DNA from 4 places in the Pseudomonas sp. NA-150 genome. Region 1 is predicted to be linked to each of the others. Evidence: predicted binding sites of a transcription regulator. Region 1 holds the regulator's gene; each other region holds the start of a gene.

Region 1 (4,548 bases):
CATGTTCATGATTTCGTCGAGGCGCGCGGTGTCGACCCGTACCGTGGTTTCGGCTTCGGAGGCAGCTGGCTTTTCCGCAACAGGCGCTCTGGCAGGTGCTGGCGCGGCAACGGCTTTCGCTGGCTCAGGCGCTTTGGCGACCGCAGCTACGACGGGCTTGGCGGCCACCGGCGCGGCGGCAACTGCTGCTGCAACCGGCGCAGCGGCGACCACTTCAGGTTCGAACTTGCCTTTGCCGTGCAGCTCATCGAGCAGCGCTTCAAATTCGTTATCGGTGATCTGGTCACCGCTGGCGGCGACTGCCACTGCCTGCGGCGCTACCGGAGCGGCGACGGCAACAGCTGTGGTCGACTCCAGGGCATCGGCGACAAAACTGCCTTTGCCATGCAACTGATCAAGCAGTGCTTCGAATTCGTCGTCGGTGATTTCATTGCTGGCAGGCGCAGCGGCGCTAACCACTGGCGCAACCGGCGCTGCATCGGCGGCGAACTGGCCTTTGCCGTGCAGTTGATCAAGCAGTGACTCGAACTCGGCGTCGGAGATGTCGTCGCTCGTCGGGTCAGCACCCGTTGCGCCACCGGCGTAGATCGAGGCGGGCTCTGCAACGCTCAGTGCCACCACGCCAGCCGCTGCCTGAGCCTTGACCGCGTTAAGCGAGTCCAGCAGTTGCTCGAACTCACTGTCGGTAATGTCTTCGGATTCTTCGACCATTGGCGACGCGACAGCAACAGGTGCTGCGGCGGCAATCTCGTCGGCAGAGGCTGGCTCGGCCAGGCGTGCCAGGGCTGCAAGCAGCTCCGGGGTGGCCGGGGTCACGCTGGTGCGCTCGCGCACTTCAGTGAACATGCCGTTGACCGCATCCAGCGCTTCGAGAACCACGTCCATCAGCTCCGAGTCAACGCGACGTTCACCCTTGCGCAGGATGTCGAACACGTTCTCGGCGATGTGGCAGCACTCCACCAGCTCATGCAGCTGGAGGAAGCCGGCGCCCCCTTTTACAGTGTGAAAACCGCGAAAAATTGCATTGAGCAAGTCCGCGTCATCAGGTCGGCTTTCCAGCTCGACCAGCTGCTCGGACAATTGCTCGAGAATCTCGCCGGCCTCTACCAGGAAATCCTGAAGGATTTCTTCATCGGCGCCGAAGCTCATTGGGGTGCTCCCTAAAATTTCAAATCGACCTAGAAGCCCAGGCTGGATAACAGATCGTCAACATCATCCTGTCCGGATACGACGTCTTCACGCTTATCGGCATGAATCTGCGGACCTTCACCCTGTGCCAGATTTTTTTCTTGATCTTGTTCTGTGCGGATCGATTGATGGTCATGCTCGATCCCGGCAAAGCGATCGACCTGGCTGGCCATCAGCACCAGTTTGAGCAGGTTTGACTCCACTTCCGCGACCATTTTGGTCACGCGCTTGATCACCTGACCGGTGAGGTCCTGGTAATCCTGCGCCAACAGAATATCGTTGAGATTGGTCGACACCAGCTTGGTTTCCGTTTCGCTGCGCGCCAGGAAACCTTCGACACGGCGCGCCAGCTCGCGGAACTCTTCGGCACCGACTTCGCGACGCATGAAGCGTCCCCAATCGGCACTCAAGGCAGCAGCGTCAGTGTTGAGCCCCGTGACCAAGGGCGTGCTTTGCTCAACCAGATCCATGGTCCGGTTGGCCGCATTCTCGGTCAGCCTGACCACGTATGACAGGCGTTCGGTGGCGTCGGTGATCTGCGAGACTTCCTCGGCCTGTGGCATGTTCGGGTCGATCTGGAAATTGACGATCGCGCTGTGCAACTCGCGGGTCAATTTGCCGACTTCCTGATACAGGCCACGGTCACGAGTCTGATTCAGCTCATGGATGAGTTGCACAGCATCGCCAAACCTGCCTTTTTCAAGGCTCTGGACCAATTCCTGTGCGTGTTTTTTCAGGGTCGACTCAAAGTCGCCCATTGACGATTCGTTCTGCTCCATAGAGCCCTCGCGGCAAACATCAGCTATTGACGCGCTCGAAGATCTTTTCGATCTTTTCTTTCAGCACTTGGGCTGTGAAGGGCTTGACCACGTAACCGTTCACACCGGCCTGAGCGGCCTCAATGATCTGATCACGCTTGGCTTCGGCCGTCACCATCAACACCGGCAGGTGCTTGAGGCGCTCATCGGCACGCACGTGGCGCAGCAAGTCGATGCCGGACATGCCAGGCATGTTCCAGTCGGTCACCAGAAAGTCGAAGCTGCCGCTTTGCAGCATCGGCAGCGCGGTTGTCCCGTCATCTGCTTCCGCGGTGTTGGTGAACCCCAGGTCACGCAACAGGTTTTTAATGATCCGCCGCATCGTTGAGAAGTCATCAACGATGAGGATTTTCATGTTCTTGTCCAATTCGACCTCCAAGCAGTCTTTAACGTATCCAGCACCTGAATACGCTGTTCAATCAAAACGGGCACAGCACGCAATGGCTGCACGAAACGATGACGGGCTTGGTAATCAACAGATCGGAAAACAGGCACAGCAGGCCACAAGGCCCTGACTGACCGGCTCCTGCCTAGTCTTGTTCTTCGCTCGTAACGCTTTGCACAGCCGGCTTACAGACAACCTGCGACCACCAAGGGTCACACATGGCCTGTCAACGCGCTCGCCACTCCCCCAAACGCCCTCGCAAACGAGCTGCGCACTGGCTGTGTAACTGGCTGACCCGAGACTCGCTGACCCCCAATACTTCACCGATTTCCTTGAGGTTCAGCTCTTCGTCGTAGTACAGCGCCAACACCAGTCGCTCACGCTCTGGCAAATTGGCTATCGCATCGGCTAACGCGGCCTGGAAGCGTTCATCTTCAAGGTCCCGCGACGGCTCAAGCTGAGCGCTTGCGCCATCCTCATGCAGCCCTTCGTGTTCGCCGTCCTGCAACAGGTCGTCAAAACTGAATAAGCGACTGCCCAAGGTGTCGTTCAAAATCCCGTAATAATCATCGAGACTTAACTGGAGTTCGGCCGCAACTTCGTGATCTTTAGCGTCACGACCCGTTTTAGATTCAATTGCCCGAATCGCGTCGCTCACCATGCGCGTATTTCGATGCACCGAACGCGGGGCCCAATCGCCCTTGCGCACTTCATCGAGCATGGCGCCACGGATACGAATCCCGGCGTAGGTCTCAAAACTGGCGCCTTTGGTGGCGTCGTATTTGGTCGATACCTCGAGCAAGCCGATCATGCCGGCCTGGATCAGATCCTCGACCTGTACGCTCGCCGGCAAACGCGCCAGCAAGTGATAGGCAATGCGTTTGACCAGCGGCGCATAGCGCTCGATCAGCTCGTACTGGGAGTCTTTGGATGACTTGCTGTACATGCGGTAGCCGCTGGCGGTCATGATACGGGTCCTGCACTCGTCTGATGTACGAGTCGCTCTACGAAAAATTCCAGGTGCCCACGCGGGTTCGCCGGCAACGGCCAGGTGTCGACTTTCTGCGCAATGGCCTTGAACGCAAGGGCGCACTTGGAGCGCGGAAACGCTTCATACACCGCACGTTGTTTCTGTACGGCCTTGCGCACGCATTCGTCGTACGGCACAGCACCCACGTATTGCAGGGCGACGTCGAGGAAGCGGTCGGTGACCTTGGTCAGCTTGGCGAACAGGTTGCGGCCTTCCTGCGGGCTCTGCGCCATGTTGGCGAGCACGCGGAAGCGGTTCATGCCGTAATCGCGGTTGAGCAATTTGATCAGGGCGTAGGCATCGGTGATCGAGGTCGGTTCGTCGCAGACCACCAGCAGCACTTCCTGGGCGGCGCGGACAAAACTGACTACCGAGTCACCAATACCTGCAGCGGTGTCGATCACCAGTACGTCGAGGTTGTCGCCGATGTCACTGAACGCCTGAATCAGCCCGGCGTGTTGCGCCGGTGTCAGGTGAACCATGCTCTGCGTGCCCGAGGCCGCCGGTACGATACGAATGCCGCCTGGCCCCTGAAGCAAGACGTCACGCAGCTCGCAACGCCCTTCGATGACGTCTGCCAGGGTGCGTTTCGGGGTCAGTCCCAGCAGGACATCGACATTTGCCAGACCCAGATCGGCATCCAGCAACATGACGCGCCGGCCGAGCTCAGCCAGTGCCAGCGAGAGGTTCACTGACACGTTAGTCTTACCGACGCCACCTTTGCCGCCAGTCACTGCGATAACCTGTACGGGATGCATGCTGCCCATGTTATTTCTTTACCTTGTGTTGCTTAGACCGAGGCCACATTACTGAATGCAGGGGTGCTGGTTGTGTGAACAGCGCCCCACAGTTCGTGATGTAGGTACATTCCAATGTCATGCCTTACCCAACCCGCTTGTTAGGGTTGTGATAAAGATCCGCGAACATGTCTGCCATAGCTTCCTCGCTAGGCTCTTCCTGCATTTGCACACTGACCGCGCGACTGACCAGTTGGTGCCGTCGCGGCAAGTGCAAATCATCCGGAATTCGCGGCCCGTCCGTGAGGTAAGCCACCGGTAATTCATGGCTTATGGCCAAACTTAATACTTCCCCCAGACTGGCGGTTTCATCCAGCTTGGTAAGAATGC
Region 2 (4,548 bases), 1.6 Mb from region 1:
GTGGCCAGATAGGTCACCACCCGGGTGTGTTGCGCCTGGCCGCGCCGCGTCCATTGCCACCAGCCGTACACTTGCAACACTGCGTAGACCCCTTGCAGCAACATGTCCGAATACAGCTTCACGCCGTAAAAAACCCAGGTGTACAGCAACACCATGACCAGGCCGATCGGCCAGCACCAAGGGTTCTGCTTGACGGTCAGCCACACGGCAATCACGCCCAGCGTAGCCGCGAACAGCTCAAGCCCTGACATTGAAACTCCTTGGCGACGACAAAAACGGGGGGCGATTGTAAGCGTTTTCCGGGGAGAGGGCATGGGGTGGATGGCTGATCGATTGCGTAACGGCTATTCGCCAACAAGTTAGTCCCACAGGGATTTGTGGTTAGACAAAAACTTAGGGTTGCCCCCATTTTGTAGGAGCTGCCGAAGGCTGCGATAAGGTCGGAACGACCTTCGCGATGACCGTTGATCGCAGCCTTCGGCAGCGCCTACAGAGATTGTGTGTTGCGCGAGAACATAGAATCTCCCACAGGGCTCCAGCTGACCAGATTTTGCATCAGGCCTGGATCCGTGTGGGAGTCAACTTGTTGGCGAAGGCGATTTAATGGATGGCGCTAGACCCGAAATTGCCCCAGCAGCCCATTCAAACGATCACTGAGCTGACGCAGATGCACGCTGGCTTCGCTGGAGCGTTCGGCGGCATGGGCGGTGTCTTGCGAAAGGCTGGCGGCGTGGGTCACGTTCTGGTTGATGTCTTCGACCACGTGCGCCTGTTGCAGGGTGGCGCTGGCGATCGAAGCGTTTAACCCGTTGAGGTTGCGCAGGGCCTGGGCGATGGCATTCAGGCTGTCACCGGCCTGAGTGGCCTGGGTAATGGTCAATTGCGAGGCGCTGCTGCTGTCACCAATGACCTTGACCGCCGCGTCGGAGTGGCCTTGCAGGCGTTCGATCATCTTCTGGATTTCCGCCGTGGATTGTTGCGTGCGCTGGGCCAGCAGCCTTACCTCATCAGCCACCACGGCAAAACCCCGTCCCTGTTCGCCAGCGCGGGCCGCTTCGATGGCCGCGTTCAAGGCCAGCAGGTTGGTCTGGTCGGCAATCGAGCGAATCACCTCCAACACGCTGCCAATCTGAGTGCTCTCCGTGGACAGGGTCTGGATCACGGTCACGGCCTGGTTGATGGTGCTGGACAGCTGGTCAATCTGCCGCAAACTACTGTCGATGCTGACTTGCCCCTGCCGCGCCTTGTCTTCGGCGTCGCGCATCTCGCTGGCGGCTTGTTCGGCGTTCTTCGCCACGTCTTGCACGCCATAAGTCACTTCGTTGATGGCGGTGGCCACCAATTCCATTTGCTGCGACTGTTGCTGGCTGTGGCGCTGCGCCTGAGTGGCGTTATTGCCCAGGTCAGTGGACGCTTGGCCCAGTGCGGCGGCGGCTTCCAGCAATTGGCGAATCATGTCCTGCATTTTGCGGGTGAAGGCATTGAAGTGGGTAGCCAGCAACGTCACTTCGTCTCGACCCTGGGTGCTCAGGGTCCGGGTCAAATCGCTGTCGCCACTGGCGATATTGGCCATGGCGTCGACGGTGTCCTGCAAAGGGCGGACGATGCTGCGGGAAATCATTATCACCAGCAGCATCAGAATCAAAGCAATGCTGGCGCCGGCCAGCGAGGCTTTCCAGACCTGGGCGTAGAACTCATTCTGCACGTCATCGACGTAGACGCCAGAGCCCAGTACCCAGCCCCAGGGCTCAAACAGTTTCACGTAGGAGGTTTTTTCGACAGGCTCATTGGAGCCTGGTTTTGGCCAACGGTAATTCAGCGGGCCAGCACCCTTGCTTTTGGCGATGGCAACCATTTCGTTAAACACGAAAATGCCGTCGGGGTCTTTGATCGCCGAAAGGTCCTGGCCTTCAAGTTTTTGATTGGCCGGGTGCATGATCATCACCGGGCGCAAATCGTTGATCCAGAAGTAGTCAGTCTGGTTATAGCGCAGGCCGCGTACAGTGGCGAGAGCCTGCTGCTGCGCTTGTTCGCGGGTGAGCTTGCCGGCGGTTTCCTGATCGTGAAACCAGCCCAGAATGCCGCTGGCGGTGTCCACTAACTGGTGGGTTTTTTCCGTTTTACCCATGTACAGGTCGCTGTGGATCTGCTTGAGCATCAGCATGCCCAAGGTGAACAGCATCAGCACAGAAACGACCAGGATCAACCACAAACGCCGGCTGATCGACACACTGCGCAAGCTATTCATAAACGCTACTCCATTCTGCTTTTATTTTTGTTTTGTCAGCTGATCCCATCACAACATGTTTCAGAATGTTTGCGCTAGAGCGGTAACTCATTCTGTCTGATAGGCTTTCGGCGCTTTTTCGGCAAACGTGAGCAGATAACAGCTTTTTCACTGGTCCATGTCGATAATTCTCGCCTGACGCTTGTCAGACGTCTCGCACGTAATCGCTTTAAACATTATTAAAGGGGCCTGTCACGCGCAGCGCTTCATGGGGGAATGATGGATCTTTGGACGGCCACGCAGGCAGCGATACTTGGGGTAGTGGAAGGATTGACGGAGTTTTTGCCCATCTCCAGCACCGGGCATCAGATCATCGTTGCGGACTTGATCGGCTTTGGCGGCGAACGGGCCATGGTGTTCAATATCATTATCCAGCTGGGCGCTATTCTGGCCGTGGTCTGGGAGTTTCGTCGCAAAATTCTCGACGTTGTCGTTGGCTTGCCTTCGCAACCCAGCGCGCAAAAATTCACTGTCAATCTGATCATCGCCGTATTACCAGCCGTGGTACTCGGGGTGTTGTTCGCGGACCTGATTCACGAATATCTGTTTAATCCGATTACCGTGGCCACCGCCCTGGTGATCGGCGGGTTGATCATGTTGTGGGCGGAACGCCGTCAACACACAGTCCATGCCGACACTGTGGACGAGATGACGTGGGTCGATGCCTTTAAAATCGGCTGTGCGCAATGCCTGGCGATGATTCCGGGGACTTCGCGATCCGGCGCCACCATTATCAGTGGTCTGGTATTTGGCATGTCGCGCAAGGCCGCCACCGAATTTTCGTTTTTCCTGGCGATGCCGACCATGGTCGGGGCAGCACTGTATTCCGGATATAAATACCGGCATATGTTCCAGCACGATGACCTTCCGGTGATTGCCATCGGTTTTGTCGTCTCATTCATCTTCGCGATGATCGCGGTCCGGGGGCTGCTCAAGTTTATTGCCAGCCACAGTTACGCGCTGTTCGCCTGGTATCGAATCGTCTTCGGTTTGCTGATTCTGGCAACCTGGAAGTTTGGCTGGATCAATTGGGCGGCGGTGACGGCGTAAGGACGGGATTGATGGAGCAGCGCGCACAACCACGGCGCAGGCAGTCGCCGGTGCAACATTTACGATTGAAGCTGTGTGTATTCGTGGTCGTGTGCGCCTTGCCGTTGTTCGGCGCACTGTCGCTGCTGGCTCGCGGGGTGTCGGCGCTGCCGGCCGAGGCTTACGCCGTCATGAGCGCGCTGACCTTCTTCCTTTATTGGCGGGATAAACGTCAAGCACTCACGGCCGGTTGGCGGACGCCGGAAAAACTCCTGCACGGCGCCGAACTGCTGGGTGGCTGGCCAGGTGCCTTGCTTGCACAGCAAAGCTTGCGGCATAAAACCCGCAAGGTGTCCTATCAAGTGGTGTTCTGGCTGATCGTTGTGCTGCACCAGGTGTTCTGGATCGACCGACTGCTGATGGGTGGTCGATTCCTGTCGCGGCATCTTTACTGAATGTCAGAGCTTCAAGCCAATCTGGCGGATCTTCGGTAACTTGCCGACGACCAACTGATGCGAGCGGGTCAGCAGATCCTGCAACTCTTCGCCACTCAGCGGGTAGGGCGGTTCGATGCTGATCCAGTGGGCTCGTGCGAGGTAGGGTGCGGGTCGAATGCCGGGACGGTCGACGTAACCCAGAAACAAATCAGCGGCGACTTTAAAGGACAATCCGGCGCCCGCCAGGTCCAGCACGGCAAACATTTTCGTCTCGGCGATCGAAAACACCCGGATGCCGCCCCATTTATAGTCTTCACGCGCGCCTGGCAGTTGCAGACAATACGCTGCGACCTGGTCCGGAGTCATGCTGGCTTCCCTGATGATGGACGATTGACTGTCAGCGACGGTGGTCGCCGCTGATCAAGCGTCGCAACAGTACCTCAAGCGCTGCGGCGTTGCATCGAAGGGCGCGATTTTGGCGCAGTATTGCCGGTTTCGAGGTCAAGCAGGTGCGAAGACAACACATCGCTGAGGAAACGAAATTGATCATTCAGCCCGACCACTTCATTGTTGAAGTGATTGGTTGCCGACGGCATTAAAAACGCAGCAAAACTGCTGTCATTAATCAGTTTTACTTGTTGGCGAAAAATGAACTTTTGCGAGTAGTAGTTGTTGCCGAACTGTGGAAAAGAGACAGACAAGCTGATCTGACGAATCATGTTCGTGACTCCGCATTAAAAGAGGTGACAACTTTTTAAACGTGGCGGACCGGTGTATTAAATGGCCCGGACAAAC
Region 3 (4,548 bases), 1.6 Mb from region 1:
CATGCAGGGCATGGCGAGGCGCGTACTGGACTTCGACGGGTTCATTTTGTTCTTCACGATGATCCATGAAGGTTCCAACTTCGTGAACGCGCTGGTGCAGGCTGCCGCCGAACGCGACGTTGATTTCCTGAAACCCGCGACAAATCCCGAGAATAGGCACGCCGGCCGCCACGGCAGCACGAATTAGCGGTAAGGTGGTGTGGTCGCGCGCAGGATCATGCGCAGTGCCCGGAGCACTGGCTGGCCCGCTATAGTGATAAGGTTCGACATTGGAGGGCGAGCCGGTAAACAAGAGCCCGTCCACACTGGCAAGCAGGTCGTCGGTGTCAATTAATTCTGCCAGTGACGGCAGAATCAGCGGCAGCCCCTTGGCAGCGATGGAAACGGCACGGACGTACTTGTCACTGCTGGTGTGGTAGCTGTGCAGACCGATCTGCCTGGTGCAGGCGGTCACGCCGATTAACGGCAGGCGAGACATGAGACCCCCCGGTATTATTGCTGTTATGGGTTGCGTTCGAGCTTAGCCTTGTTCATTTTTTTACACAACACCCCCGTAAAAAATAGAACACAGCCTGCTCAAGCCCGCAGATCACCGGCCCTCCAAAGTGTGTTTTTTGCCCTAAATTGCCGCAAAAATGGCATTTATGCGCTTTTATAAGGCAAAAAACGGCTCTATTGACTTCATCATGGCTTTCGGATTGACTGGATCCCGTAAAGCTTGTTGATTGATATTTTTAACAACAAAGGTGTTGCATCATGTCGGTACCCCCGCGTGCCGTTCAGCTTAACGAAGCGAACGCGTTCCTTAAGGAACATCCTGAGGTTCTGTACGTTGACCTTCTGATTGCAGATATGAATGGTGTGGTGCGCGGCAAGCGCATCGAGCGCACCAGCCTCCATAAGGTTTACGAGAAAGGCATCAATCTGCCTGCCTCTTTATTTGCCCTGGATATCAATGGCTCGACGGTGGAAAGCACCGGTCTGGGTCTGGACATCGGTGATGCTGACCGAATCTGTTATCCGATCCCTGGCACCCTGTGCAATGAGCCTTGGCAAAAGCGCCCAACCGCGCAACTGCTGATGACCATGCACGAACTCGAAGGCACACCCTTCTTTGCCGACCCACGCGAAGTACTGCGCCAGGTCGTCGCCAAGTTCGATGAATTGGGCCTGACTATTTGTGCCGCATTCGAACTGGAGTTCTACCTGATCGATCAGGAGAACGTGAACGGTCGCCCACAACCTCCGCGCTCGCCGATTTCCGGCAAACGCCCTCACTCGACTCAGGTCTACCTGATCGACGACCTCGACGAATATGTCGACTGCCTCCAGGACGTTCTGGAAGGTGCCAAGGAACAAGGCATCCCGGCAGACGCCATCGTCAAGGAAAGTGCCCCGGCGCAGTTTGAAGTCAACCTGCACCACGTTGCCGACCCGATCAAGGCCTGCGACTACGCGGTACTGCTCAAGCGTCTGATCAAGAACATCGCCTACGACCACGAGATGGATTCGACCTTTATGGCCAAACCCTATCCGGGCCAGGCGGGTAACGGTCTGCACGTCCACATCTCGATCCTCGATCGCGATGGCAAGAACATCTTCACCAGCGAGGATCCCGAGCAGAACGCCGCATTACGTCATGCGATCGGCGGTGTGCTCGAGACCCTACCGGCTTCAATGGCGTTCCTGTGCCCTAACGTAAACTCCTACCGTCGTTTCGGCTCACAGTTCTACGTGCCGAACTCGCCGTGCTGGGGCCTGGACAACCGGACGGTCGCCTTGCGCGTTCCAACCGGCACGCCCGATGCCGTACGTATCGAACACCGGGTCGCCGGTGCCGATGCCAACCCATACCTGCTGCTGGCCTCCGTGCTTGCAGGCGTGCACCACGGCCTGACCAACAAGGTCGAGCCAAACGCCCCGGTCGAAGGCAACTCCTACGAGCAAAACGAACAAAGCCTGCCGAACAACCTGCGCGATGCCCTGCGCGAGCTGGACGACAGTGAAATCATGGCGCGCTATATCGACCCGAAATACATCGATATCTTCGTCGCCTGCAAGGAAAGCGAGCTGGAAGAGTTCGAACACTCCATCTCCGACCTTGAATACAACTGGTACCTGCACACGGTTTGATGGTGTGCAGTAAAAAGAACGCCGCTGACCGAAAGGTTCGCGGCGTTTTTTTTGCCTCTTCGCAGACGATTTTGTAGTGAAATCGCAATAATGGCCATGCGCCATATTTTTTACGTCAAAATGCTACCGCGCCCCTCAAGACTTAGGGTTTTCGACCGATAGGCATTACATAAGAATCATTGCCTGGAATATCCCATGTCACTCCGTAATATGAATATCGCTTCGCGCGCGTTCCTCGGATTTGCCTTGATCGGGGGCCTGATGCTGATCCTCGGCATCTGCGCGCTGACCCAGATGAGCGATATCCGCTCAGCCGCCGTCGATATCGAAAATTCCAGCGTTCCCAGTTTCAAAAGCCTGAGCGAGATGGTGAAAATCTCCTATCGCCAGCGCACCCTCTCGTTCCGCTTGCTGCTCAACCGTGAGCCGGGCGTCGAAGACAAAACCCTCGAACTGTTCAAACAGCGCAACGAGCAAATCCGCGCGGCACAGGACATCTACGAAAAATTGATTCAAAGCCCGGAAGAGCGTGCGACCTACGATCAATACGTGCAGAAACTGGCGGCCTATCACCAGCTTGAAAATAAAATGGCAGCGCTGTCAAAGGCGAACCAGATCGATCAATTGCGGGATCTGATCAACACCGATCTGCTGGCGAATTCCGACGAGATTAACCAGGTACTGAGCAAGCTGATCGAAATCAACGACCGCCAGACCGGTGAGACCAACAAGCAGTCCGCCAGCCAGTATTCCTGGGCATTCAAGATGGTGGTCGCACTGCTGGTGATCGCCACCGCGCTGACCGTATTGTTTGCGTGGCTGCTGACCACCAGCATCACGCAACCCTTGGCTGAAGCACTGGCCGCGGCGGAAGACATCGCTGAGGGCAACCTGACCCATCCGATCAAGATCACCAGCCGTGATGAAGCCGGTCGACTGCTGGCAGCCATGCAGAAGATGCAGGAAAAACTGCGCGATACCCTGCAACGGATTTCCGGCTCCGCCACGCAGCTCGCGTCTGCCGCTGAAGAGCTGAACGCGGTCACTGAAGAAAGCGCTCGCGGCTTGCAGCAGCAAAATCAGGAAATCGAGCAGGCGGCGACCGCCGTGAATCAGATGACCACCGCTGTGGAAGAAGTCGCACGCAACGCGGTGAGCACCTCCGACGCCTCGAAAGAAGCGACCGCCTCGGCCGGCGAAGGTCGCGAACTGGTGCAAAAAAATCTCAGCGCCATGGAGTCCATGACCACCGACGTGCAAGGCATGTCAACCGTTATCAGCAAGCTGGCGGATGACTCGCGGGACATCGGCAAGGTGCTGGACGTGATTCGCGGCCTGGCCGACCAGACCAACCTGCTGGCGCTCAACGCCGCCATCGAAGCGGCGCGTGCCGGGGAAGCCGGGCGTGGTTTTGCCGTGGTGGCCGACGAAGTTCGCGCACTGGCCCATCGCACACAGCAGTCGACCAGCGAAATCGAACGCATGGTTGGCAACATCCAGACCAGCGCCGAATCAGCGGTGGCCTCGATCAGCAACAGCTCTTCAGGCGTGGCGTCGACACTCGATATCACCAAGGGCGCTGGCCGGGCACTGGAAGCGATCAACGCGGCGATCATCGAGATCAACCAACGCAACCTGGTGATCGCCAGCGCGGCGGAAGAACAGGCACAAGTGGCCCGCGAAGTGGATCGCAACCTGGGGAATATTCGCGATTTGTCAGTGCAGTCATCGACCGGCGCCGATCAGACCAGCGCCGCCAGCGGTGAGCTGTCACGCCTGGCGTTGGACCTGAATAACCTGGTTTCGCGGTTTCATTTGTAATTGAGGTGGAGTGCCTGACACTCCGCCATCGCGGGCAAGCCCGCTCCTACAAGGACGCAATAAACCTGTAGGAGCGGGCTTGCTCGCGATGAATGCTGCGCGGTTTAGAAATCGATCCGCACATCACCCTTCGGTACGCTGCAGCACGACAGGATGTAGCCCTCGGCTTCGTCCTCTTCGGTGATCCCGCCGTTGTGTTCCATCTCTACCTCCCCGCCCAGCTTCATCACTTTGCAGGTCCCGCAGATACCCATGCCGCAGGCTTTGGGGATCAGCAGGCCAAGTTTCGACGCGGCTGCGTGTACGGTTTCACCGGGCGCGACACGAATGCTCTTACCCGCTGATACGAACTCAACCTGATGCTGATCGGCCAGATCGACTGCCGGCTCGTTCGCCGCCTGCTCAGCATGATCCACCGCATCAGCGCGCGCTTCAGGGGGTGTCGCACCAAAGGATTCTTCGTGGTAGTGCGCCATGTTGAAGCCATTGGCTTCGAGCAGGCGCTTGACCGCCGACATATACGGCGTCGGACCGCAGCAGAACACTTCGCGGTCCATGAAGTCCGGAACCATCAGCTCCAGCATCTTCTGGCTC
Region 4 (4,548 bases), 2.6 Mb from region 1:
CGCCGACGGTGTGCACCTGTTGATGTTCTGGAGCGCCAGTAGCAGCAGCCTGCAGTTGCCCGGAATCAAATCCGCCGCGTTACTGGACCCGCTGGTGGGCACACGAACCGTATTGAGCGACCCCAAGGGGATTTCCGCACCATCGAAATCGAGCTTGCAAATCCTGATCTGGCGATAAGAGGCATCAGTCATGCGCATTCTCTGGACATTGCCTTATCTGCCCTGGCCCACCACCAGTGGCGGCAAGACGCGACAGTACCATCTGTTATCCAGCCTGGCCGCGCGTGGCCACCGGATTACCCTGCTGGTGCAGTCGAAAACCGAACTCGACGAGGCAACCCGCGCCGCACTGGAGCCCTGGCTGGAACGCCTGATCGTGCTCCCGCGACGCCCGTTGCGCAGCCTGAAAACCCTGCTCACGGTCGCCTTGGCTCCGACGCCGATGCTGGCCAGCATCAACGGCTACGCCCCCCACTTGCAGCAAACATTCGAAGCCCTGCTCGAAGAGCCGTGGGACGCGATCCAGATCGAGCACAGCTACAGTTTTCAGCCGTTTGAACAGCCGCTGCGCCGCGCCGGACTGCCGTTCCTGTTGACCGAACATAACGTCGAATCGGCCTTGGGCGCCGCCAGTTATGATCGCTTGCCCGCCTGGCTGAAGCCATTCGCCACCTACGATCAACGGCGTTACCGGCGCTGGGAACGCCGAGTCTTCCAGCAAACCTCGGAATTGGTCGCGGTGACCGAGGACGATGCGAAAAATCTAGCGCGCCTCAGCGAAAAAGCCACCGCTGTGGTGGTCAATGGCGTGGACTGCACTTACTACGCCGGCGTGCGGCCTGACCTTCACAGCAAGCGCCTGCTGTTCATCGGCAACTACGAATACAGCCCGAACCTGGACACCGTCGAATGGGCCCTCGACGCAATTCTGCCGCATCTGTGGCAACTCGATCCCGACGTGCGATTCGCCATCTGCGGCTATGCCCTGCCGCCTACATGGCGTCAACGCTGGCCGGACCCACGGATCGAATGGCAAGGCTTCGTCCCCGATTTGCGCGCGTTGCAAAGCACCGCAGCGGTGTTCTTTGCTCCGCTGCGCCAGGGCGGTGGCTCCAAGCTTAAAGTGCTGGAAGCCATGGCCGCCGGCTTGCCGGTGGTGACTACCGGGCAAGGCAGCTCCGGGTTGCGGGTGGTCAACGGCGAACACTTTCTTGGCAGCGAAGACCCTGCCGAACTGGCGCGGATTCTGGCCCAGGTCCTGACCCAACCAGCGCGTCTCGAGCAATTGGGCGAAGCCGGACGGGCCTACGTCAGGGCCGAACATGATTGGGCTGTGGCGGCTGCGCAACTCGAAGGGGTTTACAGCCGACTGCAACCGGCAAAAGAAGGCGTCGCAGCCCTCACTTGAATAAATAGTTCAGGCATTTGCCTCGCGGACTGCGTTTAGTTAGTCTGACTATTGCTGATAAGGCGTTTAGCCAGTATCTGTCCAGGGAGGAAATGCCGTGAAATCATTATTGGGTTCCGTCAAAGGAATGTTGCTGCTGCTGGTCATCGCTTGCAGCCTGGGTTTCGGCGCGATCTTCATCGGCGGCGTCACCGCATTCGGGCAAATGGACCGCGCCGCGATTGAGATGGGCCAGGGCAAAGACGTGGTCGCCGACATCCTTCCACCGCCGCTGTACGTCATTGAAGCCCACCTCACCGTTTACCAACTGATGAACAACGGCATCGCGGTCGCCGACGGCCTCAGCAAGCTTCATCAACTGCGCGCCGACTTCGACACGCGCAATGCCTACTGGCTCAAATCCAACCTTGACCAGACGGTAAAAAACAGCCTGCTGGGCGCGCAGAAACAGGCCTCGGACGCCTACTTCAGCGCCCTGGAAAAACACTTCATACCTGCGCTGCAACAAGGCGATCAAGTCGCCATCGGCAAGGCCTTCGGCGAATTGAAAGCCGCCTACGATCAACATCGCCTCGGCGTCGACAACACCGTGCAAGTGGCCAACGCCTACGCCGATGCGCAACTGCTGGAGATGAGCAACACCTCCGGCAATGCTCGTTGGCTGTTGGGCCTGGTCGGTGGTTTGAGCACGCTGGTGGCCTGGATGATCTACACCTTCGTTGCCCGCCGGATCAAAACCATGCTGGGTGCCGAACCCGCCGAATTGCGCCAGGAAATGGCCCGCTTTGCCTCGGGCGATCTGCGCACCGCTGAGCGTCCGCCGATTGCCGGCAGCGTGCTGGCCGGCCTGGCGGAAGCCCGGGAGCGTATTCGTGGGCTGGTGGCCGATACCGCGGCCGGTGCGGAGTCAGTGGACGTGCAAGTGAGCAGTGTCAGCGTCGCCCTCGAACAACTGAAGGCTAACTCGATTCGTCTGGCCGACTCGGCGTTGACCACCGGCAGCGCCATGGAGCAGATCTCCAGCACCATTGCGCACATCGCCAAACAAGCGATTGCCGCGCAAACCTCGGTAGGCGAAGCCGACGATCAGGCGCGAGCCGGTGACAGCGCGCGCCTTGAGAGCCTGGAAAGCGTGCAGCGTCTGGCCACCGCCAGTCGCGAAACGCAATCCTCGGTCACCGACCTCGGGGCGCAATCGAACAAGGTCAGTGGCATCGTGCAGACCATCCGCGAAATCGCCGGGCAAACCAACCTGCTGGCCCTCAACGCCGCCATTGAAGCCGCACGCGCCGGCGAGCAAGGCCGAGGCTTTGCCGTGGTCGCCGAAGAAGTGCGTCGCCTGGCCGAGCGCACCACCACCGCCACCGCAGAGATCGAGGGGCTGATCGAGAGCATTCGTCGCAGCATCGAAGGTGCGGTGCAATCGATCCAGCGCAGCGCTGGTGATGTCGACCTGGGCATTGAAACGGTGGTTGCGGCTGGACAATCATTGATCGGGATTCAGGACCGGATTGCCGTGGCGACACACTCGATGCTCAACATCGTTACCGCCACCCTGGAGGTTACCAACGCCTCGCGCCAGGTGACTGCCAGCATGGAAGAAGTCGGCCAACTGGCCGAGGCCGGCAACCGATCCGCCGCCACCACCGCAGGTGCGGGCGAAGTGCTGCAGAACGTCTCGCAAAGCCTGCGCTCGGCGTTGAAGGCATTTGCGTTTTAACCTTGGTCTTCTACAGGCTGTGTAGGAGCTAACGTGTTAACGAGTGGCCTAACGTGGTGTTTCAGGTACACCGCCTCGCAAACACGTTCGCTCCTACAGACTTCCAGCGCTCATAATTAAACATTCTCTTACAAACAATAAACCTCATTTAAACATCATCTCGCTACACTCCCGCGCGGTTATTTTTAAGCACTACGTTTTGACTTGCTTATTAATCCGCCAGCAATAGTTCTGAAACATCCTGAAAAACAACAGCAAACAAACGCACTGTACTTATTCGTACGGGCGCACTTCAGGTATTCGTTTCAGCACCAGGAAACTATAAAAACAGATTCGCCAGGGAGTAGTACATTGAAAAAATCCACACTGACGTTGGCCATCACCGTCGGCGTCATGGCGCAACACGCCAACGCCGCCGGCTTCGTCGAAGACAGCACTGCCACACTGAAACTGCGCAACTTCTACATCAATACCGATAACCGCGACTCCGCTACCGCCGCGCAGAAAGCTGCCAACCAGAACTATCAAGCGGAATGGGGTCAAGGCTTCCAGCTCGACTTCACCTCCGGTTACACCCAAGGCGCCGTGGGCTTTGGCGTCGATGCCATCGGCTTGCTGGGCGTACGCCTGGACTCCAGCGGCGGCAAGCACGGCAACCCGACCGGCAATGCTTATGCCGGCACTGTGTTCCCCAGTGATGGTGATCATGCGGTCGATGACTTCTCCAGCCTGGGTGTCACCGCCAAGGCAAAAATATCCAAGACTGAACTGAAGCTCGGGACCTTGATGCCGAAAAACCCGGTCATCGTATCCAACGACGGTCGTCTATTGCCGCAAACCTGGCAAGGCGGCCAACTTACCTCGGGCGATATCAAGGACCTGTCGTTAGTGGTGGGCCAGATCGAACAGGTCAAAGGCCGTAACTCCAGCAACAACGAAAACCTGTCGATTGCCGGTGCCAATGGCGGCGCCAATAACGCCATCAGCGGCAAGACCAGCAACAAATTCATCTACGCCGGTGGTGATTACAAACTAACCAAAGACCTCACCGCCCAGTATTACTTCGGCAAACTGGAAGACTTCTACACACAAAACTTCCTCGGGCTGGTACACAACTGGTCGATCGGTCCGGGCGTATTGAAGAGCGATTTGCGTTACTTCAACAGCAAGGACGACGGCGCCAACGGGCATAATCCGCTGTACTACACCAGCGGTTATTACGGCGGTACCACCACCAAAGGCAAAGTTGATAACAACCTGTACAGCGGCCTCTTTCTGTACACCGTCAACGGCCACACCTTCGGCGGCGGTTACCAGTCAAGCCATGGCGACAGCGACTTCCCGTGGCTGAACCAGGGTGACGGTTCGTCGAACTACACCATCACCGATATGCAGATCCAGAAGTTCGGTCGAGCCGGCG

Evidence for each region. Region 1 encodes FliA, which starts transcription of late flagellar genes. Its sites were predicted from a motif close to CTAAAGTTTNNNNNNNNNNNGCCGNTAA; they were not measured.
Region 2: ACF0H7_RS15015 (methyl-accepting chemotaxis protein) is a predicted target of FliA. The motif match lies at 2,353-2,380, and genes of this name have one in related genera.
Region 3: ACF0H7_RS29785 (methyl-accepting chemotaxis protein) is a predicted target of FliA. The motif match lies at 2,268-2,295, and genes of this name have one in related genera.
Region 4: ACF0H7_RS10435 (methyl-accepting chemotaxis protein) is a predicted target of FliA. The motif match lies at 1,442-1,469, and genes of this name have one in related genera.

The regions. Positions count from the first base shown of each region.
Region 1 is NZ_CP172305.1:4,764,998-4,769,545, forward strand. It holds gene ACF0H7_RS22500 (chemotaxis protein CheA) at 1-1,149, opposite strand, end outside; gene ACF0H7_RS22505 (protein phosphatase CheZ) at 1,179-1,967, opposite strand; gene ACF0H7_RS22510 (chemotaxis response regulator CheY) at 1,987-2,361, opposite strand; gene fliA (RNA polymerase sigma factor FliA) at 2,618-3,361, opposite strand; gene fleN (flagellar synthesis regulator FleN) at 3,355-4,188, opposite strand; gene flhF (flagellar biosynthesis protein FlhF) at 4,304-4,548, opposite strand, start outside.
Region 2 is NZ_CP172305.1:3,165,122-3,169,669, forward strand. It holds gene pnuC (nicotinamide riboside transporter PnuC) at 1-251, opposite strand, end outside; gene ACF0H7_RS15015 (methyl-accepting chemotaxis protein) at 614-2,248, opposite strand; gene ACF0H7_RS15020 (undecaprenyl-diphosphate phosphatase) at 2,507-3,337, shown strand; gene ACF0H7_RS15025 (DUF1294 domain-containing protein) at 3,349-3,771, shown strand; gene ACF0H7_RS15030 (MmcQ/YjbR family DNA-binding protein) at 3,775-4,119, opposite strand; gene ACF0H7_RS15035 (hypothetical protein) at 4,194-4,472, opposite strand.
Region 3 is NZ_CP172305.1:6,402,729-6,407,276, forward strand. It holds gene ACF0H7_RS29775 (gamma-glutamyl-gamma-aminobutyrate hydrolase family protein) at 1-478, opposite strand, end outside; gene ACF0H7_RS29780 (glutamine synthetase family protein) at 757-2,133, shown strand; gene ACF0H7_RS29785 (methyl-accepting chemotaxis protein) at 2,329-3,954, shown strand; gene gbcB (glycine-betaine demethylase subunit GbcB) at 4,059-4,548, opposite strand, start outside.
Region 4 is NZ_CP172305.1:2,175,978-2,180,525, reverse strand. It holds gene ACF0H7_RS10445 (beta-galactosidase) at 1-178, shown strand, start outside; gene ACF0H7_RS10440 (glycosyltransferase family 4 protein) at 191-1,408, shown strand; gene ACF0H7_RS10435 (methyl-accepting chemotaxis protein) at 1,536-3,128, shown strand; gene ACF0H7_RS10430 (OprD family porin) at 3,480-4,548, shown strand, end outside.